DNA from 3 places in the Bradyrhizobium sp. BLXBL-01 genome. Region 3 is predicted to be linked to each of the others. Evidence: predicted binding sites of a transcription regulator. Region 3 holds the regulator's gene; each other region holds the start of a gene.

Region 1 (10,331 bases), 3.0 Mb from region 3:
GAAAACCGAGGTCGAGCGCGGCGCGCGCGGTGGAGCTGACGCACATATGCGTCATGAAGCCGGCCAGCACGATGTTCTTCCTGTCGGTTGCGGCAAGGCGCGCCTGCAAATCAGTGCCGGCGAACGCATTCGGCAACTCCTTCTCGATCACCAGCTCGCCGGCACGGGGGCTCAGTTCGGCGACGATGGCGCCGCGCTCAGCGCCACGATCGAACAGGCTGCCGGCCTTGCCGCGATGGGCAATATGGAAGATCGCGGCGCCGCTGTCGCGAGCCCGTGCCAGGAGCGCAGCCGCCCGCGCGATCGCAGGTCTCGCCTCGGGCAAAGCGAGAGGACCTTCGAGATACTCGTTCTGGATATCGATCAGCACCAGCGCGGCGTCGGCAAGGCGCGGCGGGTTGAGATCGGCGCCGGCGAGCTGCAGCAGGGTCTTCGCGGTCGTCATGGTCTTGGGAATCTCCGGGGCAAAGGCTGAACGAAACATAGCGCCGCGGAGGCCTGCCGATATGCAGGGATATTGCAGCGGGTGGCTGCGATATTGCAGGCCGCTCGGGGCCGGTATAGCCTCGCGCAATGAACTGGGACGATCTGCGCATCATCGCTGCCGTCAGGGAGGAGGGCACCTACGCCGGCGCCAGCGCGCGGCTGCGCATCGACGAAACGACGGTCGGACGCAGGCTGTCGCGCATCGAGCGTGCGCTCGGTTTGCGTCTGTTCGAGGCCGCCGACGGCGTCCGCCGGCCGACGCGGAGTTGCGAGGCGGTGCTGGCGCATGTCGAGGCGATGGCCGCACATGCCGCCGAGATCGGTCGCCTCAGCGAGAGCCTGGAAGGTCCGGTCGGACGTCTGCGCATCGCCTCCACCAATACGGTCGCCGAGGCGGTGCTGTCGCCGCGCACGAGCGACTTCCTGCGCGCTCATCCCGGCCTGACGTTGCAATTCCTCACCTCGAGCGAGAACGTCAAATTCTCGCGCTGGGAGGCCGATCTTGCCATCCGCCTGCGCAAGCCCGACAAGGGCGATTTCGCGATCTCCAGGGTCGGCGACATCAAGCTCTATTACTTCGAGCCTGCGAGGATCGAAGGCGAGCCGATGCTCTGCGTCTATCCGGACGAGCTCGGTGCCATTCCCGAGATGCAATTCCTGCGCACCAAGAAAGCCCGCGCGCGTTGCGTCACCGACAACGTTCGTGTCATCCGTAACCTGATCCGCGCGCATCAGGCCGCAGGCGTGTTGCCGGAGTATGTTTGCGCGGACTTGCTCGGCGATCGCCGCCTGCGCGCCACGCTGCTACCGAAGCGCCGCGACGTCTGGCTCTTGGTGCAGAACCATCTCAAGCGCGACGCTGCAGCGCGCGTGACCATCGACTGGGTGAGGGCGTGCTTCCAGGCGATGTCGCGCGGTTGAGGCGCTTCGCGGAGCAACGATCGCAATACTGCGACTACAGCTTTTGGTTGATGTACTCTCCGCTTCATCCTAACATCCGCTCGTCATTCCGGGGCGGCGCGAAGCGCCGAGCCCGGAATCCATAATCACAGGCCGATGGAATGGCGTACTACGTCTACATCCTGGCGAGTAGAAAATACGGCACGCTCTACATTGGCGTAACCAGCGACCTCGTTCGACGCGTTTACCAGCACAAGACCAAAGTCGTCCCGGGATTCACCAAGCGATACGGCGTCGACAAGCTGGTTCTGTTTGAGATTTTCGACGACCCCGCGAGTGCGATTGCTCGAGAAAAAGAACTGAAGAAATGGCGTCGGGATTGGAAGACGCGATTGATCGACGAACAGAATCCCAACTGGGATGATCTCAACAACGGGATCTCCAACTAGGACTTGTGGTTATGGCTTCCGGGCTCGCGGCTTCGCCGCGCCCCGGAATGACGGATGAAAAATCTTGCATCACCCCCTTGCAACCCGAACGTGCCTGGTCTATTAGCGCCGTCCTTCGCTAGGCCGTGGGTTCGGGCTCGTTGAGATCCCGACTGGCGCGGGCCGGTCTTCCGGTTTCGTGTCCCGCCGAATGAAGGAGAAACGCAGGACGTAGCTCATGGAGAGCGTCGGGTTGAAAGCCCGAAGGCATCGGTTCGATTCCGGTCTCTTGCACAAAGGATAGCTCAGTTTGGTAGAGCAGATGATTGTGACTCATCCTGTCGCGGGTTCGAATCCCGCTCCAGCGCTCCGTTTCAGCCTCATAAGCTGATACCTCTGAAGGGGACCGGACGCGCGCTTCAGTCGCCGTCCGGCCGCATTGCCCAAAAGGCTTTCGTCCGAACAACGACACTGTGAGACCGGCTTTGCGCCGCGGGTCGATACCGCTTGCGCCGATGCCGGGTGGCTCCGCATGACCGCGCGACGTCAGTCGCGCGATCGCGCGCGTGCGCCCGTCATCGTGCAAGCTCAAGCCCCGGCCCGCCGATTTCATGGGAAGCGTCGTCCGCGTCCTCAAGTCCTTTGCAAACGAAACCTGTCGTCCGGCATTCGGCCGGGCGCAAATGAAGGAGGCGTGCCATGACTTTGAACAAGGGCTGGCACTTGCTGATGCTGAACGTGACGGTGAAGGATGGCGAGCGTGCGTTGCTGACGCGCAACGGGCAGCTCGTGCGCGTGCTCGCGCCCGGCAAGCATCGCCTGTTCGATCCCCTGCACGAGCTGAGCGCCGAGGTGCTCGACGTGGTCCGCAGCGAATTTCCTGCGGAGCGCTACGCGGTGCTGAAGGCCGCGCGGCCTGATCTGGCCGCCGAGCTGTTCGAGGCGGTCGAGACCAAGGCGGACGAGATCGCCATCGTCAGCCTCGACGGCCGGCCCGTGCATCTGATGACGCCCTGGCAGGTGCGCGTCTACTGGAAGGTCGCAACCCGCATCGATGTCGAGCGCATCGATGTGTCCGCTGATCCCAAGGTCAGCGCGCGACATCTGGCCATGATCGAGCGCAACCGTTCGGCCGTGACGTCGGAGACGGTGGTCGAGAACCACGAGGCGGGCCTGCTCTATGTCGAGGGCCGGCTCACCGAGCGGCTCGCGCCCGGCCGGCACGCCTTCTGGACCGTCGGCCGCAAGATCGAGGTGAAGCGCCTCGACCTGCGGCCCCAGGCGGTCGAGATCACCGCGCAGGAGATGCTGACCAAGGATCGCATCGCGCTGCGGGTGACGCTGACGGCGTTCCGTAAGGTGGTCGATCCCGAGCGCACGGTTGCGACCGTGCCCGACGTGGATGCGTGGCTGTACCGCCTGGTGCAGTTCGCGATCCGCGAGGCGGTAGCTGGCCGGACGCTGGACGAGGTGCTGTCGGCGAAGGCGGCGCTGGATGCGGAGCTGCGCGACTATGTGCGGGCACGCGTCGCGGAGTCCGGCGTCGAGGTCACCGAGCTCGGCGTCAAGGACGTGATCCTGCCCGGCGAGATCCGGGAGCTGGTGAACAAGGTGGTGGAGGCGGAGCGGGTCGCGAAGGCGAACCTGATCCGCCGGCAGGAGGAGACCGCGGCGACGCGTTCGCTCCTGAACACTGCCCGCCTGATGGAGGAGAACCCCCTGCTGCTGCGGCTCAAGGAGCTGGAGTCGCTGGAGCGGCTGGTCGAGAAGGTCGGCCGCATCGACCTCCATGCCGGTGACGGCCAGGGCCTCGATGCGCTGCTGACCCGGCTCGTGCGCCTGAAGGCGCCCGAGAGCGCATGAACCGAAGGGCCGCCCACGGGCGGCCCTTCACATCTGCGTTGCCGCCGTCTGCGATGAACGCGATCGGCGCGCGGCGCGACCAATTTGAGCTGGTCGGGGATTGAGCGCGCTCGCAGGTTGCGTCATCTTGGGGCCGCAACGTCTTGATCAGGGAAGGCACATGACCGTTCTTCAGGAATCGATCCGCCCCGCGGCGCGATCCAGCGACTGGAAGGCGATCTCTGTCCTGATCCTGATGATCCCGGTGCTGTGGTCGCCGGTGATCCTGTTTCGCTTCGTCCTGTACCAGCCGTTCAACATCCCCTCCGGTTCGATGGCACCGGTGCTGATGGTCGGCGACTACGTCTTCGCGGCGAAATATGCCTACGGCTATGGCCGCTATTCCCTCCCGTTCGCGCCGTCTTGGATCTCGGGCCGCATCCTCGCCGCCGATCCCGAATATGGCGACATCGTCGTGTTCCGGACGGCGAAGGACAGTTCTGTCGACTACGTCAAGCGCGTCGTCGGCCTGCCCGGAGACCGCATCCAGATGCGGCAGGGCCAGCTCATCCTCAACGGTCGCCCGGTGACGCGCGTCGCCCTCGAGGCGACACCCGCCGGCGAGGCCTGCGGTGTCGACGACCGCGCGGCCGTCAAGCGCTGGCGCGAGACGTTGCCGAGCGGCGCGTCCTATGTGACCTACGACTGCGCCGACGACGGCACCCTCGACAACACCAACGTCTTCACGGTGCCGCCGGGCCACTTCTTCGTGCTCGGCGACAACCGCGACAATTCCACCGACAGCCGCATGCAGTCGACATTCGGCTTCGTGCCGATGGACAATCTCATCGGCAAGGTGACGCGGATTTTCTGGTCGCTCGACGAAGACGGCGAGCCGCGCTTCGAGCGGATCGGGAAGGTGGAGTGAGGCGCCCCGTCATTCCGGGGCAGCGCGCAGCGCTTGGTTGCGCGCGCTCTATCCGGGCTGTCATTCCGGGGCAGCGCGAAGCGCTGAGCCCGGAATCCATCAATCTGCAAGCTCAGCTCGCGATTTGTGGATATAGGTCGATCCACTGGGGATTCTTCTCCTCAATAAGCCGGACCTTCCATTCCCGTCGCCACTTCTTCAATTCCTTCTCGCGCGCGATGGCAGTTAGGGGATCGTCGTAGATTTCGAACCAAACGAGCCTGTCGACAGAGTATCTCTTGCTGAAACCGGCGACGGCTTTGCTCTTATGTTCATGGATACGGCGAACGATGTCGTTCGTCACGCCAGAGCGTGCCGTATTTCTTGCTGGCGAGGAGATAGACGTAGTGGGCCATGAGCAAGTGGTGAAATGGATTCCGGGTTCGCGACTTCGTCGCGCCACCATTTTACCACTTTGACGTGCATCGCCCCCAAACAAAAACCCCGGCATCGCTGCCGGGGTTTCGCGTGTCTCGACTTTGCCTGAACGGCCAGACTCAGAAGTCCATGCCGCCCATGCCACCGCCCGGGGGCATCGCGGGGCCGGCGCCGCCCTTCTTGGGCAGCTCGGCGACCATGGCTTCCGTGGTGATCAGGAGCGCGGCCACCGAGGCTGCGTTCTGGATCGCGGTGCGGACCACCTTGGTCGGGTCGATGATGCCCTTCTTGACGAGGTCGGCATATTCGCCGGTCTGGGAGTCGAAGCCGTAATTGTAGGCCTTGTTCTCCAGGATCTTGCCGACGATCACCGAGCCGTCTTCACCGGCGTTGATCGCGATCTGGCGAGCGGGCGCCGACAGCGCCTTGCGCACGATCTCGACGCCGGTCTTCTGGTCGTCGTTCTTGGTGCGCAGGCCCTTGAGCTGCTCGGAGGCACGGAGCAGGGCGACGCCGCCGCCCGGAACGATGCCTTCTTCCACGGCCGCGCGGGTCGCATGCATCGCGTCATCAACGCGATCCTTGCGCTCCTTCACCTCGACCTCGGTCGCGCCGCCGACGCGGATCACCGCGACGCCGCCCGCGAGCTTGGCGAGACGCTCCTGGAGCTTCTCACGGTCGTAGTCCGAGGTGGTCTCCTCGATCTGCGCCTTGATCTGGGCCACGCGCGCCTCGATGTCGGCCTTCTTGCCGGCGCCGTTGACGATCGTGGTGTTCTCCTTGTCGATCATCACCTTCTTGGCGCGACCGAGCATGTTGAGCGTGACGTTCTCGAGCTTGATGCCGAGATCTTCCGAGATCGCCTGGCCGCCGGTCAGGATCGCGATGTCCTGCAGCATGGCCTTGCGGCGATCGCCGAAGCCCGGAGCCTTGACGGCCGCGACCTTCAGGCCGCCGCGCAGACGGTTCACGACCAGGGTCGCGAGCGCTTCGCCCTCGACGTCCTCGGCGACGATGATCAGCGGCTTGCCGGTCTGCACCACGGCCTCGAGCAGCGGCAGCAGCTCGTTCAGCGAGGAGAGCTTCTTCTCGTTGATGAGGATGTAGGCGTCGTCCATCTCAACGCGCATCTTGTCGGCGTTGGTGACGAAGTAGGGCGAGATGTAGCCGCGGTCAAACTGCATGCCCTCGACCACGTCGAGCTCGGTCTCGAGCGACTTGGCTTCCTCGACGGTGATGACGCCCTCGTTGCCGACCTTCTTCATGGCGTCGGCGAGGAACTTGCCGATCTCGGCATCGCCGTTGGCCGAGATGGTGCCGACCTGGGCGATCTCGTCGTTCGAGGTGACCTTCTTCGAGTTCTTCTCGAGGTCGGCCACGACGGCCTCGACCGCGAGGTCGATACCGCGCTTGAGGTCCATCGGGTTCATGCCGGCGGCGACCGACTTGGCGCCTTCCTTCACGATCGCCTGGGCCAGCACGGTGGCGGTGGTGGTGCCGTCGCCGGCCGCGTCAGCGGACTTGGAGGCGACTTCGCGCACCATCTGCGCGCCCATGTTCTCGAACTTGTCGTCGAGCTCGATCTCCTTGGCGACGGTGACGCCGTCCTTGGTGATGCGGGGAGCGCCGAACGACTTGTCGAGCACGACGTTGCGGCCCTTCGGACCGAGCGTGACCTTCACCGCGTTGGCGAGAACGTCGACGCCGCGCAGCATCTTGTCGCGCGCTTCAACCGAGAATTTGACTTCTTTGGCTGCCATCTGGAGTTTTCCTTAGGTGAGTTTGACTGGAGGGAGGAGAGGGGCTCTTAAGCCGCCTTCTTCTTGGACTCGCTGACTTCGAGAACGCCCATCACGTCGCTCTCCTTCATGATCAGCAGGTCCTGGCCGTCGATCTTGACCTCGGTGCCGGACCACTTGCCGAACAGCACGCGGTCGCCGACCTTCAGGTCGATCGGGATCAGCTTGCCAGCTTCGTCGCGGCCACCGGGGCCAACGGCGACGACTTCGCCCTGGGAGGGCTTTTCCTTGGCAGTGTCGGGAATGATGATGCCGCCAGCGGTCTTCTCTTCGGCGTCGATGCGCTTGACCACGACGCGGTCGTGAAGCGGACGGAATTTCATGCAGTCCTCCTAAGCAATTGCTCGGGTTGAGGTTTTGAGGTTGTTAGCAATCGTTGCCCGTGAGTGCTAGCACGGGCGACGCTGAAATAGGACAGGAATTTTGCGGGGGCAAGGGTTTGTAGCAGAAAAATTAGCAGCCGAAAGCGCGGACTGCCAGAAACCCTTTGCCATCGTTAACCAGCCTCGGAGGCCTCTTCGAGGCCGCTTGGGAGGCCGTATTAGCACGGAGTCGTCTCTGCTGCTAAAGCATTGAATTTCAACAGCTTGTTAAACTTTTGGGCTTGAGATGAGTTGTCAGTTTGCGTCACATTTCTCTCATGTGAGCGCATCGTTTCCGGGTGGCTCCCGGGGCACGGACAGGCCACCCCCGCAAATGCGCTCCTGCAAAGGAGGTTTGGCATGGGACTGCGCGTTGGGGGCGTTTCCGAGGAATTCCGGAAACAGATGCTGGGCTACGGGCTGACGACGGCACAAATTCTCTATCGGATGCCGGATCATCCCTCGCTGCTGCAGACCTATGTCTGGCAGAACTACGACATGTTTCCGAAATTCCCCGCGCTGACCGACTTCCTGGCGTTCTGGCAGGAGAAGCTCGACGGTCCCCTCCACTCGGTCACGGTGGCACATTGCAAGCTGATCAAGCCGGCCGAGCTCCGCGCCGTCGACGGCGTGTTCCGGCTGCATTGAACAGCGCAGCGGTCTCGTAGGGTGGGCAAAGGCGCGCACTTCGCGCGCCGTGCCCACCCCACCATCTCTGCGCAATATCTGGCAATGGTGGGCACGCTACGCTTAGCCCACCCTACTAGATCTCCCAATCAGATGCCGCTGCAATAGCGCGTCCACATCGCGCGATAGGCCTCGTCCACCGCTTGCGCATATGCGACGGGGTTGCCCGCGGCCGCGGCGTTGATCGTTGCGGGCAATTCGCGGCGCAATTGGTCGAGCTCGCCAATCTCAGCCGCACGGCTGGCCGCGATCTCGACATAGGCCTCCTCGCTGTCGGCGACCCAGTCCGGCAGGCCAAGCGCGGTGAGGATGGCCCCGGCAGCGCGGCCGGGCAGGCTGCTCCCCAGCTTCGCCACCACGGGCACGCCCATCTGCAGGGCTTCCCATGTGCTGACGCCGCCGTTCTGCGGGAACGGGTCGAGGGCAATGTCGATGCGGTTGAACGATGCCAGATGCTCGTCCCGCAAGGTGGCTCCAAGCAGATCGACGCGTTCGGCCGGCAATCGGCACGCCGCAAATCGCGCCAGCAGCTTGTCGCGGACCAGTTGATCGTCGAGCGCAACGTCCTTGATCAGCAGTCGCGAGCCCGGCACCCGCGCGAGAATCCTGGACCAGACTGCCGCTGCCTCGTCCGAGATCTTGCTGATGCGGTTGAAGACACCGAATGTGACGAAGCCGTTCGAGAGCGCCGGCGTCTTGCCCTGCGCAATTCCGGCAGGCAGCGGCGCCAGGGTCACGAAGCACGGCAGGTCGACGACCGTCTCTGCAAACAGAGGCCGAACCGCCGAAGGAATCCCGACCGGATCCGAGAACAGATAGTCGATCGTCGGCAGTCCGGTGCCGGTGCCGTGGCCCCAGCCGTGCGCCTGGATCGGTGCCGGCTTGCGCGCAAATACACCGAGGCGGTTTCCTCTGGTATGGCCGGACAGATCGATCAGGATATCGATGCGATCGTCGCGAATCTGGGCGGCAAGGCGATCGTCGCTCCATTGCGAGGCATCACGCCAGCGATCGGCGATGGCTTGAAATTCGCGTGTCGTCGCGTCCACTTTCGACGAGCACGAGTAGCACACGATCTCGAACTGGGCCCGATCATGGTGTTGCAGCACGGGCTTGAAAATGAACGCGGCCGAATGCGCGTTGAAGTCCGACGAGACGTAGCCCAGCACCAGGCGGCGATCCGGATCGCGGCTGTTGTCATGCGGTGCCGCCGCTTCTGACGCGAGTTTCGCGCCGATCCGCTCCCACCATACGCGTCGCGCCTGCTGATGCTGCGCGACGCTCGCGTCCGGCACGAAGTCGAGCGCGAAGATCTTGCTGGAGATCGCGCTCTCGAGGTCGGGCCGGATGTCGAGGGCTCTGTCGAAACTGGCCAGGGCTTCGTCGACCCGGCCGAGCCCGGCAAGGCAGAGGCCCAGCACCAGGTGAGCCTGATCGGAATCGGGCGCGATCGCGAGCGCCTTTTCGCAATCGGCCAATGCCTGGGCCATCTGCTGGGTCTGGAGCAAGACATTGGCGCGCCAGAGCCATCCGTTCACGTCGTCAGGGGCTAGGGCGATCGCCCGATTGCAATCCGCCATGGCCTCGTCAAATCGCTGCAGCTCCCGGAGTGCAACGGCGCGGTTCGCCAGCGCCGCCGCATAGTCGGGCTTGATCGCGAGCGCGCGGTTCAGGCTTGCGAGCGCCTCGTCGTAGTTGCGCAGACGGCAGAGCGCAGAGCCCCGGCCGTTGTGGGCTTCGGCCAGGTTTCCGTCGATGGCGAGCGCCCGATCGTAGCTCTCGAGCGCTTCCTGGTAGCGATCAAGGGCTGCGCTCGCGTTCCCGAGATTGGACAGGGCGAGGGCGTAGTTGGGCCGCAAGGCGAGGGCCTTGCGATAAATCTCGCGGGCCTCAGCGTGACGTTTCAGCCCGTTCAGCGCGACGCCCAGGCTCATATGGGCTTCGGCCGATCGCGGATCCGCGGCAACCGCCCGGCTCAGCAGGATCTCGGCCTGCTGATAGTTCTTCGCATCGGACTCCAGGGCGCCGAGCATATGCAGGGCGATGAATTGATTGGGTGCGATCTGCAGGAGCTGGCGATAGGCAGCCTTGGCCTCGGGCAGGCGTCCCTTCTTGTGCAATTCGAGCGCTTGCCCGAGCAAGGGTAGCGATTCGGCCTTTTGCCGTTTCTGAAGCCGGGCATTTTGAAATGCACGCTGACCGACATTGCTGCCCATGAATCATTCCCCGGATTTCCCCGGTGAGACTAGTTCAGCGCGAGAACGAAGACGAGACGACGGCCGCTCGCCACGACAGCCTGGGGCAAGCTACGATCGATGCGGAGATCGCGTGATTGGCCAACAGCCTCTTACCCTCCCCTGGAGGGGGGGTCGGCTCACATTGAGCGGAGCGAAATGTGAGACGGGGTGGGGTGACGGTCTCTCGACGTCGAACAGTGTCCGAGTGGAGAGATCACCCCACCCCGCTCGCGCTTCGCGCGATC
Region 2 (10,331 bases), 920 kb from region 3:
CGCATCCAGGAGCTGGAAGCGGCCCATGCGCCCGAGCAGGCGCAGTCCGGCGGCTTCCTCGACACCATGCGCGACACCCTGTTCGGCTCGAGCCCCTCGCGCGGCTCGGTTCCGAATGTGCCGCCGCGTGAGCAGCGGCCGACGTGGAACAGCGGCCAGGCGATGCAGCAGGGCCAACCGGGCTACAGCGCACCTCCGCCTTATGGGCAGGCCTATGGCCAGGGTCCGGGTCAGGGCTATGGCGCTCCGCCGGTCGGCGGTGGGGGCGGCTCGTTCCTGGGCACGGCGGCGGCGGCCGCGGCCGGCGTCGTCGGCGGCTCCCTGCTGCTCTCGAGCATCCGCGGCATGATGGGCGGATCGCACCAGCAGGCTTTTGGCGACACCAACGCGCTCGGCGACCGCAGTCCCTGGAGTGGGGGCGGCGATCAGTCCGGCGGCTCGCTCGCGCGCGATGCCGGCCTCGACGACGTCGGCTCAAACCGGGAGTCCCGCCACGGCTTCTTCGACCAGGCGTCGAACGACCGCGACAACAACGACCAGAACTACGGCGACGATCGCGACGATAGCTTCGACGCGGCCGACAACAGCGACTTCGGCGGCGATGACGACGGCGGCAGCGATTACGCGTAGGCCATTCGACCGACAGATGTGAAACGGCCGCCTCCGGGCGGCCGATTTCTTTTCAAGCAGGGCTCAACGCGCGCTGCTCTGCACCACAGGCCAAGACGCCATTGGATATAATATGACTACTGCATGCGTTGTCGGACAGCACCATGCAGAACGTCACGACGTACGCCTGACTTCACCATACAGAGCGAAATCGTCCTCCGACACACGCTGCCGTAGACTCCCGGATTTCCAAATTTGGACATGGGTGTTCAACTGGAAGAACACGTTGCTTATGCCACACGCCGTGGCTGCCTCTCTTGGCTACAGTCGGGAGTTTTGAGAATGAGCCCACTTCAACAGCGCATCGCGAACCTGAGCGACGTCACAACCCATCTCATCACCGAATTGTACGAGTTGGAGGGACTGCACGAGCGCCTCAGGAAGGCCGAGCTGTCGGTGCGGCGGTTGAAGCGCTTTGCTCGCGCACCGCATTCGGCTACATCAACTCGCCGTCGCCGCTCCGCTGTCCCTCGTCCTGGATCGAGGCAACGTCAGTAGACGTGACCATTCAGGCAGGCGTTCGGCGGCAGCAGCGCCCCCTTCGATGCCCCGCAGGTCGAGCCGACGCGGCACGCGGATCCGATCGCTCCATCGATCGCATGACCCTTCACATCACGACGACCTTGGTGCCGACATTGACGCGGCCGTAGAGGTCGATGACGTCCTCGTTGCGCATGCGAATGCAGCCGGAGGAGACGTTGGTGCCGATGGTCCAGGGCTCATTGGAGCCGTGGATGCGATAGAGCGTCGATCCCAGATACATCGCGCGGGCACCGAGCGGATTTTCCGGGCCGCCTTCCATGTGCCTGGGCAGATCGGGCCGGCGCGCGAGCATTTCCGCCGGCGGCGTCCAGTCCGGCCATTCGCGCTTGGCGGTGATCGATTTCACGCCGGACCAGGTGAAGCCGGGACGACCGACGCCGATGCCGTAGCGCAGTGCCCGGCCGTTGCCCTCGACGAGATAGAGGAACTTGTTCGGCGTATCGACCACGATCGTGCCGGCACTTTCCTTGCCGCTATAGTCAACGAGCTGTTTCTCGAATCTCGGATCGAACGGACGCTGCCGCGGATCGACCGCCTCCTGCTGGAGAGACGCGCCCTGCTGATAGCCGCCCTGCATCTGCGGCTCGCCCATCGGCGGCAAGCGCCGCTGGTCGTAATAGCCGGGCTGCTGCTGATACACCGGCTGCTCCGGCGCGTAGGCCGGGCCGCGGCCGGGGCCATCGCCGAACAGGAATTCGATGAAGCCGCCGCCCATGTTGGAATTGGACGCGACGCGCACCGGCGCCGGCGGCACGCGCGGCTGGTAGAGCACCGCAGGCGGATCGTTCGGCACGCTGTTGTCGAAGGCGCTGGCCTCGTTCGCGCCGGCCATGATGGTGCAAGCGCTGCCGAGCAGCGCGACAGACATTTTCTTGAACATCGACGTACTCTGTACTGTTTCGTCTAGATCACATGCGTCGTGGAGAGCCGGTGGCTGATCCGCGCCCTTCGACGTGGTCAATAAAGAGCAAAAGCCGTTTTGTTTGGTAAACGGAAAGCGCGTTTCGATTCACCACGTCGCGAGCGCGCCGGCAATTTGGCGATCAGCGTTTATTTTCGATGAACGCAGCGCGGCCATGGTTAATCGCTTCTTTGCACCGCGTCGCGCGACGCCGCACAACAGTTCCGGTTGTGAACTTCGTGTTAAATCGCTTCTGCCTACAAAGACGCGTGAGTGAGGTGGGGGGAGTATCCTGATGGCTGTTCACCGCAAGCGTTTTCGCGTCGAGGATATCGCCGGTGGCGAGATGCCGATTTTGGACGTAACCGAAGAGGCAATCCCGATGCATAGCGAGATCATGGCCGAGCTGCGCGCGATCCGCGCCCAGATGGCGAAGGGCATCGTCGCGGCCCCGCTGTCCGGCAGCGCTGCCATGGCGGCGATCGACGCGTCGACGGCCCACGAGCTGTCCGAAGCGCGCACCATGCTCGAGACCTACCGGGCGCAGATCGAGCAGTGCGAGAAGCTGAAGGTGGAGCTCGACCTCATCCACGACGCCATCGACCGCACCAAGCGCGAGATCGCGACATTGCACGGCAAGAGCTTCGACGGCGGCGAGATGGCCAAGGTCAATGGCGAGCTCGGCGCGGTGGTCGGCGGCACCGAGCAGGCGACCCAGCAGATCCTCGAAGCCGCGGAATCGATCGACCAGGCCGCCAGCGCGATGTCCAAGGTGGACTCGGTCGATCAGCAGAAGCGCCTTGCCGACGACATCCAGGAACGCGTCATCTCGATCTTCGAAGCCTGCAACTTCCAGGACCTGACCGGCCAGCGCATCAGCAAGGTCATGACCACGATGAAGTTCATCGAGCAGCACATCAATGCGATGATGGAGATCTGGGGCGGCGTCGACGCGATCAAGTCCCATGTGCCGGCGCCGGTCGACAGCCGCAGCGAGGACGAGAAGCTCCTCAACGGCCCCAAGCTCGCCGGCGACGTCGGCCACGCCTCGCAGGACGACATCGACGCGCTGTTCGACTGAACGGGGGCGATATAGAAATAACAAAGCGCCGGCCTTGGGGCCGGCGTTTTTTGTTTTTCGTCATTGCGAGGAGCGAAGCGACGAAGCAATCCAGGCTGTCTCCCAGGAGGCAGTCTGGATTGCTTCGCTCCGCTCGCAATGACGAAACGTTAGGCCAAGGGCTGCCTCACGCCCTCGGCGCGCAGCGGACGTAGACCATGTTGCCGTAGCGGGTAGCGGCGTCCTTGTCGATGAAGCGGGTGATCATGACGCGACCGTCGAAGGAGACGATCTCGCGATCCTGCTCGCCGGGGGTCGGGCCGGCCGGTCCGATGTAGTTCTTGCCGCTCGGCGAGCCCTTCAGCCGCAGCTCCTGCGGCGTCGCCTGGTCGGCGAGATGCATGATCACGCCGCCGGAGGAGCCGGCGGTGATCACGTAGGGATTCTTGCATTGCTCGCGCGCCATCTTCTCGGTACGGGCGCGGTCGGCCGGGTTCTGGAACGAGGCGAGGCCCCAGCGGCCGACGATCTCGTCGCCGCGGATGGTGGCCGGCATTTCGGGCGCAACGCCCGGTTCGGCCTCGGGCGGCGGCGAGGACGACGTGAGGGACGGCAGGCTGAAGCCGCCGCCGCAGGCGCCCAGCAGCAGCGCCAGACAAGAGGCGGCCGCCAGATTGGCAACCGTGCGCGCGTGAGCCGAACTGATCATGGCATTCCCCCGAACAAGACCATGGCCGCACCCCTCGAGCAGCCAAGCGCAAAATCGCTGCCGGAGCAATGACGTCGTTCTCTAAGCCGGCGCCCCGAGCGAGTTTCCAATGCCACCATCCTATATCCGCCTCAACAACCGCTTAACCACCTTTGCTTGACAGGATCGCGGCCAAGCCATATTTCCGGACCCACTATTAGCACTCGGAAAGCCCGATTGCTAAGCGCGCCGTTCGATCCTCGACGAGAGGGTGGACGGAAGCGCCGCCCCACCGACCCCACTACTTCCGAAGCGAGCCTCCAAAGGGAAACGTCATGGCTAAATCCAAATTTCGTCCGCTGCATGACCGTGTCGTGGTCAAACGTATCGACGCCGAGGAAAAGACCAAGGGCGGCATCATCATTCCGGACACCGCCAAGGAAAAGCCGTCCCAGGGCGAGGTCGTCGCCGTCGGCCCCGGCGGCCGCGACGAGACCGGCAAGCTGATCCCGATCGACCTCAAGGTCGGCGACCGCGTGCTGTTCGGCAAGTGGTCGGGCACCGAGGTCAAGATCGACAACGAAGAGCTCCTGATCATGAAGGAGTCGGACATCATGGGCGTGCTGGCCTAAGGCCATCCGCCTGAACGGCCGCTGAATGTCATGCCCGGATCCAGGCGATCCGGGCATCCATCGTTCCGCCGCGACTAGACAAGACACATCACGTAACACGAGGGATTGCAGACCATGGCTGCCAAAGACGTCAAGTTTTCCGGAGACGCGCGCGATCGCATGCTGCGCGGCGTCGACGTTCTCGCCAACGCCGTCAAGGTGACGCTCGGCCCGAAGGGCCGCAACGTCGTCATCGAGAAGAGCTTCGGCGCCCCCCGCATCACCAAGGACGGCGTCACCGTCGCCAAGGAGATCGAGCTCGAGGACAAGTTCGAGAACATGGGCGCCCAGATGGTGCGTGAGGTCGCCTCCAAGACCAACGACCTCGCCGGCGACGGCACCACCACCGCGACCGTGCTGGCCCAGGCGATCGTGCGCGAAGGCGCCAAGGCCGTCGCCGCCGGCATGAACCCGATGGACCTCAAGCGCGGCATCGACACCGCGGTGGCCGCCGTCATCAAGGACATCGAGAAGCGCGCCAAGCCGGTCGCCGCCTCCTCCGAGGTCGCCCAGGTCGGCACCATCTCCGCCAACGGCGATGCCGCCATCGGCAAGATGATCGCCCAGGCGATGCAGAAGGTCGGCAACGAGGGCGTCATCACCGTCGAGGAGAACAAGTCGCTCGAGACCGAGGTTGATATCGTCGAGGGCATGAAGTTCGACCGCGGCTATCTCAGCCCCTACTTCGTCACCAACGCCGAGAAGATGACCGCCGAGCTCGAGGACGCCTACATCCTCCTGCACGAGAAGAAGCTCTCGGGCCTGCAGGCCATGCTGCCGGTGCTGGAAGCCGTGGTGCAGTCGGGCAAGCCGCTCGTCATCATCGCCGAGGACGTCGAGGGCGAGGCGCTGGCCACCCTGGTCGTCAACCGCCTGCGCGGTGGCCTCAAGGTCGCTGCCGTCAAGGCGCCGGGCTTCGGCGACCGCCGCAAGGCCATGCTGGAGGACATCGCGATCCTGACCGGCGGCCAGCTGATCTCCGAGGAGCTCGGCATCAAGCTCGAGAACGTCACGGTGAAGATGCTCGGCCGCGCCAAGAAGGTGGTGATCGACAAGGAGAACACCACGATCGTCAACGGCGCCGGCAAGAAGCCCGACATCGAGGCCCGCGTCGGCCAGATCAAGGCCCAGATCGAGGAGACCACCTCGGACTACGACCGCGAGAAGCTGCAGGAGCGCCTCGCCAAGCTCGCCGGCGGCGTCGCGGTGATCCGCGTCGGCGGCGCCACCGAGATCGAGGTCAAGGAGAAGAAGGACCGGGTCGAGGACGCGCTCAACGCCACCCGCGCCGCGGTGCAGGAAGGCATCGTCCCCGGCGGCGGCGTCGCGCTGCTCCGCGCCAAGAAGGCGGTCGGCCGTCTCACCAACGCCAATGACGACGTCCAGGCCGGCATCAACATCGTGCTGAAGGCGCTGGAAGCCCCGATCCGCCAGATCTCCGAGAACGCCGGCGTGGAAGGCTCGATCGTGGTCGGCAGGATCCTGGAGAACAAGTCCGAGACCTTCGGCTTCGACGCCCAGAACGAGGACTATGTCGACATGGTCGAGAAGGGCATCATCGATCCCGCCAAGGTGGTGCGCACCGCGCTGCAGGACGCCTCCTCCGTGGCCGGCCTCTTGGTGACCACCGAAGCCATGGTCGCCGAGCTGCCGAAGAAGGAAGCTCCGCCCGCCATGCCCCCCGGCGGCGGCATGGGCGGCTTCTAAGCCTCCGTTCCGTGACAGAGTTGCGAAGGCCGCCTCCGGGCGGCCTTCTTTTTTGCCGATCCTGCCTGTTTCGCTTTCCGATTCAACCAGCGGCCAAAACCCACTACGGTGACGCGCCGATTCGATTGTTTGGGCATGATCCTCTCGGGAAACCGCTTCACACTTTTCCGGATCATGCCCGTTGCGCGAGGATGTCATCAATGCGTGCGCTTCTGGTCTGTTCGACGGCCGTTCTGGCGGCCCTGCTCGCCGTTCCGCCGCAGGCGTCCGCCCAGATGAAGCTGTCGCCGAAGGCGACCGCGCCGGGCGGAACCGAGACGCGCTATTTCACCTCGATCGACGGGCTGATGGACGGCAACGCCGACGTGATCCTGAAGGAGACGCGCCAGGGCAAGACTGTGACCGCGGCGGTGCTCGACGTCTGCTACCCCATCGCGAAAAATTCCGACCGCAAGGACCGCTTCGTCGTCAACCTCCAGGTCGCGGGCCAGACGCTGACGGGAACGACGCAAAGCGTCGGCGAGAAGTCGCCGGTCAGCGTCAAGCTGACGCGCAAGCAGTCCGGCGACATGTTCGAATTCCGCGGCCAGATCGCGATCGGCCAGGCGGTGACCGAGGTCACCTCGCCGGACAATTCCGATCTCAGCGAAAAGGAATTCCTGGACAGTCAGACCTCAGACGACGGCATCACGCCGCAGCCGAAGGATTTCACCGACGTCTCGCCGGAAGCGATCGCGGTCAAGGTCAAGCTCGACGCGGCGACCGACTTCCTGAAGAGCCTGAAGGGCCAGGAGGTCGAGGTGACGCTGGCGAGCCTCAATGTCGGTTGCGACGCGCTGCGCGCGGGCGAGCAGACCATCACCATGTCGGTCGATCCGGAGCGCGCCGGCGCGCTGCTGGCGAAATTCAAGGCGATGCCCGGCGTCACCGCCGCAGGCTGGACCGCGGGCATGACCGAAATGGACCGCACCATCCGCTTCACCGCGGCGGACTGGCGCGAGGGCGACAAGATCAACAAGGGCAAGCTGGCAACGGCGGTCGCGAACGTGCTGAGCAGGACGCTCGCGGCAAAGCCGGTCTCGCAGAACTTCAACCCCGCCACCGGTAAGCTCAAGCTGGTGTTCAAGCGGCCGAACCAGGATTTCCCGGCGCTCGAGCTCACCGACACGATCGAGGTCGCAGGGCTGGTCTCGCCCGACAAGCCGGGCACCACCGACAAGCTCATGCTCTGGATCGGCAGCCCGGCGACGACGACGGCCGACGAGGGCAGCGGGGCGAGGCTCAATCTGTCGGACGACGCTTCGGCCGACGAGGAAGGCGATCTGCCCGACGACAACGGCTCGATCGAGGCGCTCGTCAAGGAGCTGAAGGGCCAGCGCTGGGATGCCGACAAGTCGGTGTGGAAGTGACCTGATGTGCCCCGGACGTAGCGCGAAGCGCTGCGAGCCGGGGCCCAGAGGCCACACACGAGATTGTAGAAAGAGCCTGGGTCCCGGCTCTGCGGAGCGTCACTTCGTGCCGCACCGCGTCCGGGACACGAGAGCGCTGCCTGCGATTTTAGTTCCCCGTCGTCCTGAAGCGCAGCGGCTTCGGGCCGATCAGCGTCAGCACGTCGCCCTGGCGCTTCCAGGTCTCGACGCTGGCGAGGGCGGCGACGAGCTCGTCATCGGCCTGCGCTCTCGCCGGCGGGCAGTTGCGGTCCTGGATCTGGCCGGGGACGAAGATCACGGTGTTGCCGGCGACCGAGAACTGGCCCTTGCCGCCCTTGCACCAGAGCTCCAGCACGACCTCGCCATTGTCCCCGATCTCGATGTTGGGAATCCGCTTCGAGCCCGCTTGCGGCAACGCCTCCAGCGTCATCTCGGTGCCGAAAGGAAACCCCTCCTCGGCACGCGCGAGCGTGGACATCGCGAGCATTGCAACCGCCGCACACAGCAAGCGCAGAAGCGAAACCATGAGACCTCTCGACCGACCTGATTTGCGGCACCTTCTATAGGACAGCCGTGCCGTTGAGAAGGTTCGCGGAAGGTGCAAAAAATCCCCGCGGGGACGAACCTCGCGGGGATTTGTGGACGCGGCGCAGTCCGCTACTTCAGAACCAGCGCCGTGAACGGCCAGACATAGGCCTGCAACGTCACGAGCACGCCGACGAGGCACGCCAGCACGATCGAGTGCCAGAACACGAAGCGCAGGATGGTGCCTTCATGGCCGTACCAATTGGTGGCCGTGGAGGCGACCACGATCGACTGCGCGTCGATCATCTTGCCCATCACGCCGCCGGAGGAGTTCGCTGCGCCCATCAGGATCGGCGACAGGCCGAGCTGCTCGGAGGTGATCTTCTGCAGGTTGCCGAACAGCACGTTGGAGGCGGTGTCCGATCCGGTCAGCGCGACGCCCAGCCAGCCGAGCAGCGTGCCGAAGAAGGGATAGAGCACGCCGGTGGCGGCGAACGCCAAACCAAGCGTGGCGTCTACGCCGGACAGGCGCGTCAAGGTGCCGATCGCGAGCATCGCCGAGATCGTGATCAGCGAGATCGCGCAGAGCCGGATGGTGCGGCCATATTCGGTCAAAAGCTTGCCCGGACCGACGCCCATCAACAGGCCGGAGATGATCGCGGCGATCAGCATGCCGGTCCCGGTGAAGGACAGGTAGGTGAAGGCGAACACCGCGCTCTCTTTCGTCGGCCCTGGCGCGACCGGCGGCATCTTGTTGATCATCTGGTGCAGCTCGGGAACGGGATAGTTCCAGACGAAGATCGCGTTCGCCCAGGCCTTGAAGGCGCCGTTGCCCCAGACCAGCATCACGATGCAGACGATGATCCACGGCAGCAGCGCATTGAAAAGCTCACTCTGCGTCAGCGGGGTTTTGTCGAGCGGTTTCGCCGCCGCCATCGTGGCGGCCGATTCGTCGCGGCCGCGCAGCGCCGGCGACAGCCAGAGCTGCCTCGGCTGCCACACCTTCAGGAACAGGATCAGCGCGCCCATCGAGATCAGCGAGGCGCCGATGTCGACGATCCAGGGATTGATGTGGTTCGAGATCACGTATTGCGGGATCGCGAACGACACGCCGGTGACGAGGATCGCCGGCCAGACGTCCTTCATGCCCCGCCAGCCCGCGAAGGCCCACACCACCCAGAACGGCACGATCAGCGAGAAGAAGGGCAATTGCCGTCCGACCATCGCGCCGAGGATGTAGGGATCGAGGCCGGTGACCGAGGCGAGGCCCTGGATCGGCGTGCCCAGCGCGCCATAGGCGACCGGCGCGGTGTTGGCGATCAGCGACAGGCCGGAGGCCGCGAGCGGCGAGAAGCCGAGCCCGATCAGCACCGCGCCCGTGATCGCGACCGGCGTGCCGAAGCCCGAGGCGCCTTCGAAGAACGCGCCGAACGAGAACGCGATCAGCAGCAATTGCAGCCGCCGGTCCTCGGTGACCCCGCCGACCGCGCGCTTGAGCAGCTCGAAGCGCCCGGTGGTCACCGTGACCTGGTAGAGGAAGATGACGTTGAGAACGATCCAGCCGATCGGGAAGAACCCGGTGACGATCCCCAGCATCGAAGCGCGGATCGACATGTTCGCCGGCATGGTGAAGACGAAGATCGTGATCAGGTTGGTCACGATCACGGCGATGACGGCGGCGATGTGCGCCTGAACGCGACCGCTCGCGATCAGCACCAGCAGCGTGACGACGGGCACCGCCGCCGCGATCGTCGACAGCACCGGGCTGTGCAGCGGGTCATAGATTTGATTCCACATGGTCTTCCTCTCCCACGCATGTTTGCGGCAGGCGGCCCGCGTGGAGAGCCGGTCCTGCTTGACGCTGAGAGCGATAACCCCCGCGTTGGACGTGAATTCCTCGTGAATGCAGCGGTTCCCGGCCGCTCACAAGGTCGCGAAATCCCGGGGCACCCCACCCCGCGGCATCGAAGCCCATGCTAGGGTTGCAAGCTGCGACAAGCCAACGCAAATTGCAGACCTTGCGACTTTAGTCTAAGTGCGCCCATTTTCGCCGTTGCCTCAGGTCTTTGGCTCCGGGCATTTGTGCACATCCCCCGAGGAGATCCTGCTCTGTGAAGAACATCAGCGCCACGCTCGC
Region 3 (10,331 bases):
CTTCTGCAACGTCTCGACCGCGCCGGGCTCGGGATCGTCGGGCATGATGTAGGGTTTCGACACCACGGGCTCGCCGGTCGCTGCAGTCGTGTCTTCGGGTTGCCGGTCTTGCTCGGTCATCGGCTCTGGTCTCGAACTCGTTTCAGGGATGTTGGCCCGGATATCGTGCTTAAGCCCACGAAAATCAAGCGCCCGTGATCGGCGGAAAGGCCGGTCAGCCCCCCAACAGGCGGCTGACGATGCGGGCGGCGTAGTCCACGGTCGGGATCACGCGGGCATAATTCAGCCGCGTCGGGCCGATCACACCGAGAACGCCGACGATGTGGCCGGCGGCATCCCGATAGGGCGAGATGATGGTGGAGGAGCCCGACAGGGAAAACAGCTTGTTCTCCGAGCCGATGAAGATCCGCACACCCTCGGCGGTCTCGGCCCGGCCGAGCAGGTCGATCACGCCGCGCTTGGTCTCGAGATCGTCGAACAACAGCCGCACGCGCTCCAGATCCTCCAGCGCATGCAGGTCTTCGAGCAGATTGGCATGGCCGCGGACGATGAGCTGGCGGTCCTCATTCTCGCCGCCGGACCAGCTGGCGATGCCGGCCGAGATCACTTTCTGTGTCAGCTGATCGAGCTCGGCTCGGGCCTCGCCGAGTGCAGTCTCGAGCTCGAGCCGCGCCTCGGCCAGGGTGCGGCCGCGGATCCGCGCATTGAGGAAATTGCCGGCCTCGGTCAGCGCCGAGGAGGGAACTCCGGGCGGCAGCGTCAGCACGCGGTTTTCGACCTGGCCGTCCTCGCCGACCAGGATGACCAGCGCTTTTTCCGGTTCCAGGCGGACGAATTCGATGTGCTTCAGCCGGGCATTGGATTTTGGCGTCAGCACGACGGCGGCGGCCCGGGTCAGGCCGGAGAGGCGCATCAAGGCCTGGTCCAGCGCCGCCTCGACCGATTGCGCCTCGCCGACGGAGGAGAGCTGGCTCTGGATCGACTGCCGCTCGGCCTCATTGAGGTCGCCGACCTGCATCAGGGCGTCGACGAAGAAGCGCAGGCCCAGTTCCGTCGGCAGCCGGCCGGCGGAGGTGTGCGGGGCATAGATCAGGCCGAGCTGTTCCAAATCGGCCATGACGTTGCGGACCGAGGCCGGCGACAGCGGCATGGCGATCAGGCGGGAAATGTTGCGCGAGCCGACCGGCTCACCGGTCGCGAGATAGCTTTCGACAATTTGACGAAAGATGTCGCGGGAACGCTCGTTGAGCTGGGCAAGGCCTGCGCGCGGCGCGATCAGATGGATCGGATCGTGATGGGCCACAGACGGTAACTCCTCTCAGATACTTATAATTTGTCCATCCGGGCCGCTTCTGACAAGCGCGGCGTTTGCAGGCCGACGGCCAGGAGGTGAATAAGCCCTTGCCGCCCACCCCCGCCCCACCTACAAGCACCGCGAACAGCCTTTTCCCGTGAGTTTTGGAGATTTCCCATGCGGCCAAGCCGCCGTGCGCCCGACGAATTGCGCCCCGTGACGCTGGAGCGCGGCGTGGTCAAATATGCGGAAGGCTCGTGCCTGGTGAAATTCGGCGACACCCATGTGCTGGTCACCGCCACGCTGGAGGAGCGCCTGCCGCCGTGGCTGAAGGGCCAGGGCCGCGGCTGGGTCACCGCCGAATACGGCATGCTGCCGCGCGCGACCTCCGAACGCACCCGCCGCGAGGCCTCCGCCGGCAAGCAGAGCGGCCGAACGGTCGAGATCCAGCGGCTGATCGGCCGCTCGCTTCGCACCATCGTCGATCTCGAAGCGCTCGGCGAGCGCCAGATCACGGTCGATTGCGACGTGCTCCAGGCCGACGGCGGCACCCGCACGGCCTCGATCACCGGCGCCTGGGTCGCGCTTGCCGATTGCCTCAACTGGATGAAGGCGCGCAACATGGTGAAGACCAACGTGCTGCGTGACAACGTCGCCGCGATCTCCTGCGGCATCTACAACGGCACGCCGGTGCTCGATCTCGACTATGCCGAGGATTCGGAAGCCGAGACCGACGCGAATTTCGTCATGACCGGCGACGGCCGCATCATCGAGGTGCAGGGCACCGCGGAACGCGAGCCGTTTACGCAGGACGAGTTCCTGAAGCTGATCGCCCTGGCGCAGAAGGGCATCGCGCGCCTGGTGGACTTGCAGAAACTGGCCGTGGCGTAGTCAATAGGCCCATGCACCGCCGAATCACGGACAAGCTCGTCATCGCCACCCACAATCCCGGCAAGCTCGCCGAGATGAGGGAGCTGCTCGCGCCGTACGGGATCGAGGCGGTGTCGGCCGGCGAGCTCGGCTTGGACGAGCCCGAGGAAACCGGCAACGATTTCCGCAGCAACGCCGCGATCAAGGCGATCGCCGCGGCGCAGGCGACCAAGCTTCCCTCCTTCGCCGACGATTCCGGCATCGTCGTCGACGCGCTCGATGGCGCGCCGGGAATCTACAGCGCGCGCTGGGCCGGTCCATCCAAGGATTTCAACGCGGCGATGACGCAGATCGAGCGCCTGCTGCAGGAGCGCGGCGCCACCACGCCGGACAAGCGCAGGGCCCACTTCGTCTCCGCGCTTTGCGTGGCCTGGCCCGACGATCATCGCGAGGAAGTCGAGGCGCGCGTCGACGGCACGCTGATCTGGCCACCGCGCGGCACGGCCGGCTTCGGCTACGACCCGATGTTCCTGCCGGACGGGCACACGCGAACCTTCGGCGAGATGGAAAGCATCGAAAAACACGGCCTGCCGCCGCTTGGCCTAGGCCTGTCGCATCGCGCCCGCGCCTTCGTGAAACTGGCGGAGATCTGCCTTGAGCCGCGCTAGAGCGTTTTCGAGCGAAGTGGATACCGGTTCGCGCCAGGAAAACGCGTCAAAACAAGAATCCGAAGCCTTCGGCGTCTACGTGCACTGGCCGTTCTGCCTGTCGAAGTGTCCCTATTGCGACTTCAACAGCCACGTCCGCCACGCCGCGATCGACGAGGCGAGGTTTGCGTCCGCCTTCGCGCGCGAGATCGCAACGACTGCCGAGCGCGCGCCCGGCCGCGAGGTCACCTCGATCTTCCTCGGCGGCGGCACGCCCTCGCTGATGCAGCCCGCCACGGTTGGCGCGGTGTTAGATGCGATCGGCAAGCACTGGACCGTCGCAGGCGACGTCGAGGTGACGCTGGAAGCGAATCCGACCAGCGTCGAAGCCACGCGCTTTGCCGGCTATCGCAGCGCCGGCGTCAACCGCGTCTCGCTCGGCGTGCAGGCACTCGACGACGCCTCGCTGAAGGCGCTCGGCCGCATGCACAGCGCACGCGAGGCGCTCGATGCCGTCGCCATCGCGCGCCGCGCGTTCGACCGCTATTCGTTCGACCTGATCTACGCCCGGCCCGACCAGACGCCGGCGATGTGGGCCGACGAGCTCAGGCACGCGATCGATGAAGCGGCCGAGCATCTGTCGCTCTATCAATTGACGATCGAGGAAGGCACGCCGTTCTTCGGCCTGCACCAGGCCGGCAAGCTGAAGACGCCGGACGAAGCGGTCGCACGCGCGCTCTACGACGTCACGCAGGAGACCTGCGACAAGCTCGGCCTGCCCGCCTACGAGATCTCCAATCACGCCCGGCGCGGCGCCGAGTGCCGGCACAATCTGGTGTATTGGCGCGGCGAGGAATATGCCGGCATCGGCCCCGGCGCACATGGCCGCCTCGACATTGACGGGATCAGGCACGCCACCGCCACCGAGAAGCGTCCGGAGGCCTGGCTGATGCGGGTCGAGACCAACGGCGACGGCGTCGTCAGCGACGAGCTCCTCAACAGCGAGGAGCGCGCCGACGAATTCCTGCTGATGGGTTTGCGTCTCGCCGAAGGCATCGATCCCGAGCGCTACAGGGCCCTCGCCGGCCGCCCGCTCGACCCCCGCCGCATCGCGCTCTTGCGCGAGGAAGGCGCGATCACCGTGGATGGCACGGGACGCCTGCGCGTGACCAGCAGCGGATTTCCGGTGCTGGATGCGGTGGTCGCGGATCTGGCGGCGTAACGAACTCTCGTAGGGTGGGTTAGCGAAGCGTAACCCACCATGCTCCCATTCGCCGGACGAAGTTGGTGGGTTACGCTTCGCTAACCCACCCTACCCGTCGTCCTACTACGCCCCAAAGCTCTTCGGCGATCCCGCCACCGCAGCACCGCCGCCTTGCGTCACCTTCATCACGGCAAGCCCACGTTCATTCGTGCCATCCGCGCGGAAGCGGAACAGGCCGTCGATGCCGGCAAAGCCGGAGGGATTGGTGAGCACGTCGGAGGAGAAGCGCTGGCCGCCTTGGGTGCGCGCCAGCGCGGCGACGAGCGCGACCGCATCATAGGCGAGCGTTGCGGTGCGGATCGGCTCCGCGCCGTATTTGGTGCGGTAGCGACCGGAGAAGGCGCGGAAGCCGGCCGGGTCGGGCGCGGCGTAAAGGCCGCCCTGGAGCGCGGCGCTGGCATAGACGCGCGGATTGTCCCACAGGCCGGTACCGAGCAGCTGGATGTTGCGCAGGTTCGCGCCCGCGGCCGTCATCGCATCCGCCACTGACACGACCGCATCGCCGTCATCGGCAATGAACAGCGCGTCCGCGCTGCCGAGCTGCTGCGCCACGGTGCGCGCGGGGGTGGCACGATCGGCGCCATATTTCTCGAACGTGACGATGCGCCCGCCCCGCCGCGGCACCGCCGCCTTCACCGCGGCCTCGACGACATTGCCATAGGCGTTGTCGGGCACCAGCACGGCGAAGGAGCGCTTTCCGATGCCGGCGGAATATTCGACGATGCGGTTGACGTCGGACTCCGGCAGGAACGACAACAGATAGACGCCGCGGCCGGCGATGCTGGAATCCGTCGAGAACGCGATCACCGGGATGCCGCGCGTGCGCGCGACCTGCGCCACCGCCGGCACCGATTGCGCAAACAGCGGCCCGAGGATGATCTCGGCGCCCTCGTCGACCGCCTGCTGCGCGCCGGCTTGCGCGCCTTGCGGGCTGCCATTGTCGTCCTTGATCAGGAGCTGGATGTTCGGGTTCTGGAACTCGGCCAGCGCCATCTCGGAGGCATTGCGCATCGATTGCGCGGCGAGCCCGGCGTTACCGGCAGCGGAGAGCGGCAGGATCAGACCGACCTTCACGCCGCCGGTGCCGGCGGTCGTCGCCTGCTGCTGCGGGCCTGCCGGCTGGGCCGGCGGTGCGGAGCTCGAGAACGGGTTGGAGAACTGGCTGAGACTTTGCTGCACGCCGGCGCAGGCCGACAGCACGGGCGCGCCGAGCAACAGGCCGAGCGCAGTCCGCCGGGTCGCCCCTGGCGATCGGGACCCCGGAACGGGAGACTTTGGATGACGCGGGCCGACCATGGCAGCTTCTCTTCTGACCGGCCGTGCGCCAGCCGATCACGACATTGCTTTCCGCGACACAGGCCGCGGATTCAGACAGTGTGTCGGCAAATAGTTAACCAAAACAAAAGGATAACAACCGCTTAACGCGGCCGCCGTCCCGTCCCGGCAGCTCTTTGCCGTCACTCATTCACTCATCAAGGCGGCGTTTCCGTCGCGAATATGGCGCGAGGGCCCTCACTCCCTCCCGACGTTGATCTTCGACCGATCACATTCCCGTCCGTTCCTCGCCCCTCACCTCGGCACGATCTTTTTCGGCGAGCCGGTTCCCAGCCCCACCGATCGTGCCTAAGTTGACTTCATTATGCGCGCAAAGCCGGCCCCGATAAATACGCCTGAAGCTCAAGACGCCGCCTCGCGCGGTTTCTCCATCGATGCCCATCGGCTCGCGGCGCCGAAGGCGGCGCCAGGCCTCCATCTGGTCGCGACCCCGATCGGAAATCTCGGCGACATCACCGTGCGGGCGCTGCAGACGCTTGCCGGCGTCGACGTCATCGCCTGCGAGGACACCCGCATCACGCGCCGCCTGACCGAGCGCTATGCGATCACGGCACAGCTCAAGCCCTATCACGAGCACAATGCGGAGGCCGCGCGTCCAAAAATCCTCGAAGCCCTCGGACAGGGCGGCTCGGTCGCGCTGGTGTCGGACGCCGGCACGCCGCTGATCTCCGACCCCGGCTTCAAGCTGGTGCGCGAGGTCTGCGCCGCCGGCCATGCGGTGTATGCGCTGCCCGGCCCGTCCTCGGTACTGGCGGCGTTGTCGGTCGCAGCCCTGCCGACCGACCGGTTCTTCTTCGAAGGCTTTTTGCCGGCGAAATCCGCGGCGCGAAAGTCGCGCCTCGCCGAGCTCGCGCGGATCGACGCGACGCTGGTGATGTTCGAATCCGGCAACCGCGTGCAGGATACGCTCGCCGATCTCGCCGAGATCATGGGGGCGCGCGAGGCCGCGATCTGCCGCGAGCTGACCAAGCTGCACGAGGAGATTTCGCGCGCACCATTGAGCGAACTGGCGCGCGAGGCCGATACGCTGGAGACGCGCGGCGAATTCGTGCTGGTGATCGCGCCGCCCGCGGCCGACGCCGAGGTTCTGACATTGGACGCACTCGACGGTCTGTTGCGCGAGCAGCTTGCCGCGCACAGCGTCAAGGATGCCGTGGCGCATGCGGTCGCACTCTCGGGCCGGCCGCGCCGCGAGGTCTATGCCCGCGCGCTCGAGCTCGCAAAGGATTCGCGGGGCGGCGATGGCGAAGACTGAGACTCCTGCGGAGCCAAAGGTCGCCTCGCCGGAGCGCGTCGCGGCGTTCCAGACGGGGATTTCCGCGGAGAGCCGCGCCGCCGCCTACCTGATGGCCAAGGGCTACCGCATTCTCGCCAAACGTTACCGCACGCCGCATGGCGAGATCGACATCGTGGCGCGGCGCCGCAACCTGATCGCCTTCGTCGAGGTCAAGGCACGCGCCACGCTGGACGACGCCGCCTTTGCCGTGACGCCGCGCCAGCAGCAGCGCATCATCGACGCCGCCCAAGGCTGGCTCGCAGCGCATCCCGAGCATGCCGAATTCGAATTGCGATTCGACGCCATGCTGATTGCGCCGCGCTCGCTTCCGCGCCATGTGTTGGCGGCATTCGACGCCTCGACCTGAAAGGCAGCCCATGAAACTGAACGTCGCCGTCCAGATGGACCCCATCGCCCGCATCAACATCAAGGGCGATTCCACCTTCGCGCTGCTCTTGGAGGCGCAGAAGCGCGGCCATGGCCTGTCCTATTACACGCCCGACAAGCTCTCGATGGTCGGCGAGGAGCTGGTCGCGCCGGTTCAGCTCCTGACCGTGCGCGACGAGCCCGGCGACCATTTCACCCTCGGCGAGCCCAAGCGCGAAGCGCTGAACGGGTTCGACGTGGTGCTGCTCCGCCAGGATCCGCCGTTCGACCTCGCCTACATCACCTCGACGCATTTCCTGGAGCGCATCCATCCGAAGACGCTGGTCGTCAACGATCCCGCCTCGGTGCGCAACGCGCCGGAAAAACTGTTCGTGATGAATTTTCCGCAGCTGATGCCGCCGACGTTGATCTCGCGCGACCTCGATGAGATCAACGCGTTCCGCGACAAGCACGGCGCCGTCGTCATGAAGCCGCTGCACGGCCATGGCGGCGCGGCGGTGTTCCGCGTGATGCCGCAGGACATGAATTTCGGCTCGCTGTTCGACATGTTCTCGGTGACGTTCAGGGAGCCCTGGGTGATCCAGCAATTCATCCCCGAGGTGAAGCACGGCGACAAGCGCATCATCCTGGTCGACGGCGAGTTCGCCGGCGCGGTGAACCGTGTGCCGGCGGCCGACGACCTCCGCTCCAACATGGTGCGCGGCGGCGCGGCGCAGGAGACCGAGCTCACGCCGCGCGAGCGCGAGATCTGCGCCACCGTCGGCCCGGCGCTGCGCGAGCGCGGCCTGTTGTTCGTCGGCATCGACGTCATCAACGGCAATCTCACAGAGATCAACGTGACCTCACCGACCGGCATCCGCGCCATCGCACGGCTCGGCGGCCCTGATGTCGCGGCGAAGATCTGGGACGCGATCGAAGCGAAGCGGAAGAAGTAGAGCTCTGCGCGTAGCCCGGATAGAGCGTTAGCGAAATCCGGGACGCCCACCACTCGCACCGGCCCCGGATTACGCTTGCGCTCCATCCAGGCTACGGACGATGCTCGCGGCCACCTCGCGCGCTAACGACGTATTCACCATGACGCCCCCGCGCCTCGCGCAAGCGCGTGCTCCGACATGCGTGAAACTACGGGGCCGTTGGCCGGCTCAATAACGCCGCGTTCACCATCTGCCGAAAACCAGCATCGCGGCCAGCGATCACGTTCGGCCTCGCAACACCCCTTATACTTTTGCTGCCTACTCATCGACGCGGGGGAACACGCCAGGTGCGGTTCGAGTGCCCCGCGTAAGAGTAGAAGCGTATGAATACCGCACGCATTGTCGTTCTCGTCATCGCTCTCGGCGCCGGCGGCGTCGCTGCATATCTGGCGAGCGGCTACCAGAATCCGCCCGCGGCCACCCTTCCCGTCGCCGAGAAGCTGCCGACGGTCGAGGTCCTCATCGCCAAGAACGACATCCAGCTCGGCCAGGCCGTGAAGCCCGAGGACCTGCAATGGCAGGCCTGGCCCGCGGCGACCGCCAGCAGCGCCTTCATCCGCCGCGACAGCAGGCCGGAGGCCCGGACCCAGATCGCAGGCTCGATCGCGCGCGTGCCGCTGATGCAGGGCGAGCCGATCCGCGAGCAGAAGCTGGTCAAGGCCGAAGGCTCCGGCTTCATGGCCGCGATCCTGCCGTCCGGGATGCGCGCCGTCTCCACCGAGATTTCAGCCGAAACCGGCGCCGGCGGCTTCATCCTGCCGAATGACCGCGTCGACATCGTCCTGACCCGCCGGCTGAAGAATCCGGACGGCGGCAACAGCAACGGTCCGACCGGCGGCAACGACCTCATCCTGTCGGAGGTCATTCTCACCAACATCCGCGTGCTCGCGATCGACCAGGCCCCGAAGGAAAAGGAGGGCCAGAACGCGGTCGTCGGCAAGACGGTCACGCTCGAGCTCCGGCCCGACCAGATCGCCACGCTTTCAGCCGCACGGCAGGGCGGCACTCTGACACTCGCACTGCGCAGCATCGTCGATGCCAACGCAGTCGACGGCACGCCCGAGGACCAGGCGATCAAGCGCCCGGGCGGCGTGAACGTGATCCGTTACGGCGTCCAGGCACGGCAACTGACGTCGCAGAAGTGATGGGGACAGCATGAACTACGGGGGTGATCGGACGGGCCTGCGCATTCGGGGGAAGCGCGCGCGCTCGGTCCTGACGGGGACGATCTTGATGCTGGGGCTGCTCGCGGCTCACGGCGTCGTCAGTGCCGCGGAGGCGCCGGTCGGCGACCAGGCGCCGATGCAGGCGTCGGATCTCAGCGTATCGTCGGTCGGGACGAGCGCACCGGCGCGGTCGCGCTTTCTGTCGCTCGGCATCGGCAAGTCCGTCGTCATCGACCTGCCGCGCGAGGTCAAGGACGTGCTGGTGGCCGATCCCAAGATCGCCAATGCGGTGATCCGCTCGGCCCAGCGCGCCTATATCATCGGCGGCCAGGTCGGCCAGACCAACGTCGTGTTCTTCGCCGCCGACGGCCAGCAGGTCGCCTCCTATGACATCGCGGTGAAGCGCGACCTCAACGGCATGCGTGCGGCGCTGCGGCAGTCCCTGCCCGGCGTCCAGATCGAAGGCGTCGGCGACAGCGTGATGCTGACCGGCTCGGTGTCGAGCCCGGTCGAGGCCCAGCAGGCCGGCGACGTCGCCGCAAAGCTCGTCGGCGGTTCGGACAAGGTCGTCAACAACATCGTTGTGCGCGGCCGCGATCAGGTCATGCTCAAGGTCGTGGTCGGCGAAGTCCGCCGCGACATCGTCAAGCAGCTCGGTGTCGATCTCAGCGCCAGCCTGAACGCCGGCACCGCCGTGGTGAATTTCAACAATTCCAACCCGTTCTCGGTCTCCGGCGGGCCGATCGTCGGCAGCAATGGGCTCGGCGTCACCGGGCTCGCCAAGGGCGTCGCCACCGTCAACGCGACGATGCGGGCGATGGAGAGCGCCGGTGTCATGCGCACGCTGGCCGAGCCGAGCCTGACCGCGATCTCGGGCGAATCCGCCACTTTCGTCGCCGGCGGTGAATTTCCGATTCCCGGAGGCTATGCCTGCGATCCGGTCACACACGTCTGCACCACCCAGGTCACCTACAAGAAGTTCGGCATCTCCCTGAATTTCACCCCGGTCGTGCTCAGCGAAGGCCGCATCAGCCTGCGCGTGATGACCGAGGTCTCGGAGCTGTCGAACACCAACTCGATCACGTTGACGCAGGCCGTGTCCGGGAACTCGACCAACT

What was found. Region 3 encodes HrcA, which represses chaperone genes, less so after heat shock. Its sites were predicted from a motif close to GTTAGCACTCNCNNNNNGNGAGTGCTAAC; they were not measured.
Region 1: the regulator HrcA is predicted to act here: its motif matches at 7,166-7,194, upstream of ACNJYA_RS14850 (co-chaperone GroES).
Region 2: the regulator HrcA is predicted to act here: its motif matches at 4,078-4,106, upstream of ACNJYA_RS34940 (co-chaperone GroES).

Annotation. Positions count from the first base shown of each region.
Region 1 covers NZ_CP182471.1:3,239,006-3,249,336, forward strand. Annotated here, with positions in the region: gene ACNJYA_RS14805 (cysteine hydrolase family protein) at 1-445, opposite strand, end outside; gene ACNJYA_RS14810 (LysR family transcriptional regulator) at 574-1,407, shown strand; gene ACNJYA_RS14815 (GIY-YIG nuclease family protein) at 1,548-1,835, shown strand; tRNA gene ACNJYA_RS14820 (tRNA-Phe) at 2,039-2,108, shown strand; tRNA gene ACNJYA_RS14825 (tRNA-His) at 2,113-2,178, shown strand; gene ACNJYA_RS14830 (slipin family protein) at 2,544-3,677, shown strand; gene lepB (signal peptidase I) at 3,838-4,584, shown strand; partial or broken gene ACNJYA_RS14840 (GIY-YIG nuclease family protein) at 4,697-4,979, opposite strand; gene groL (chaperonin GroEL) at 5,121-6,761, opposite strand; gene ACNJYA_RS14850 (co-chaperone GroES) at 6,809-7,123, opposite strand; gene ACNJYA_RS14855 (usg protein) at 7,523-7,810, shown strand; gene ACNJYA_RS14860 (tetratricopeptide repeat protein) at 7,939-10,065, opposite strand.
Region 2 covers NZ_CP182471.1:7,543,468-7,553,798, forward strand. Annotated here, with positions in the region: gene ACNJYA_RS34920 (DUF2076 domain-containing protein) at 1-630, shown strand, start outside; gene ACNJYA_RS34925 (L,D-transpeptidase family protein) at 1,277-2,092, opposite strand; gene ACNJYA_RS34930 (protein phosphatase CheZ) at 2,409-3,194, shown strand; gene ACNJYA_RS34935 (hypothetical protein) at 3,361-3,882, opposite strand; gene ACNJYA_RS34940 (co-chaperone GroES) at 4,197-4,493, shown strand; gene groL (chaperonin GroEL) at 4,608-6,239, shown strand; gene ACNJYA_RS34950 (hypothetical protein) at 6,440-7,648, shown strand; gene ACNJYA_RS34955 (META domain-containing protein) at 7,797-8,195, opposite strand; gene ACNJYA_RS34960 (L-lactate permease) at 8,327-9,991, opposite strand; gene ACNJYA_RS34965 (ABC transporter ATP-binding protein/permease) at 10,306-10,331, shown strand, end outside.
Region 3 covers NZ_CP182471.1:210,718-221,048, reverse strand. Annotated here, with positions in the region: gene grpE (nucleotide exchange factor GrpE) at 1-120, opposite strand, end outside; gene hrcA (heat-inducible transcriptional repressor HrcA) at 215-1,303, opposite strand; gene rph (ribonuclease PH) at 1,472-2,185, shown strand; gene rdgB (RdgB/HAM1 family non-canonical purine NTP pyrophosphatase) at 2,197-2,832, shown strand; gene hemW (radical SAM family heme chaperone HemW) at 2,849-4,033, shown strand; gene ACNJYA_RS01025 (penicillin-binding protein activator) at 4,139-5,371, opposite strand; gene rsmI (16S rRNA (cytidine(1402)-2'-O)-methyltransferase) at 5,715-6,665, shown strand; gene ACNJYA_RS01015 (YraN family protein) at 6,652-7,053, shown strand; gene gshB (glutathione synthase) at 7,064-8,008, shown strand; gene cpaB (Flp pilus assembly protein CpaB) at 8,371-9,192, shown strand; gene ACNJYA_RS01000 (type II and III secretion system protein family protein) at 9,203-10,331, shown strand, end outside.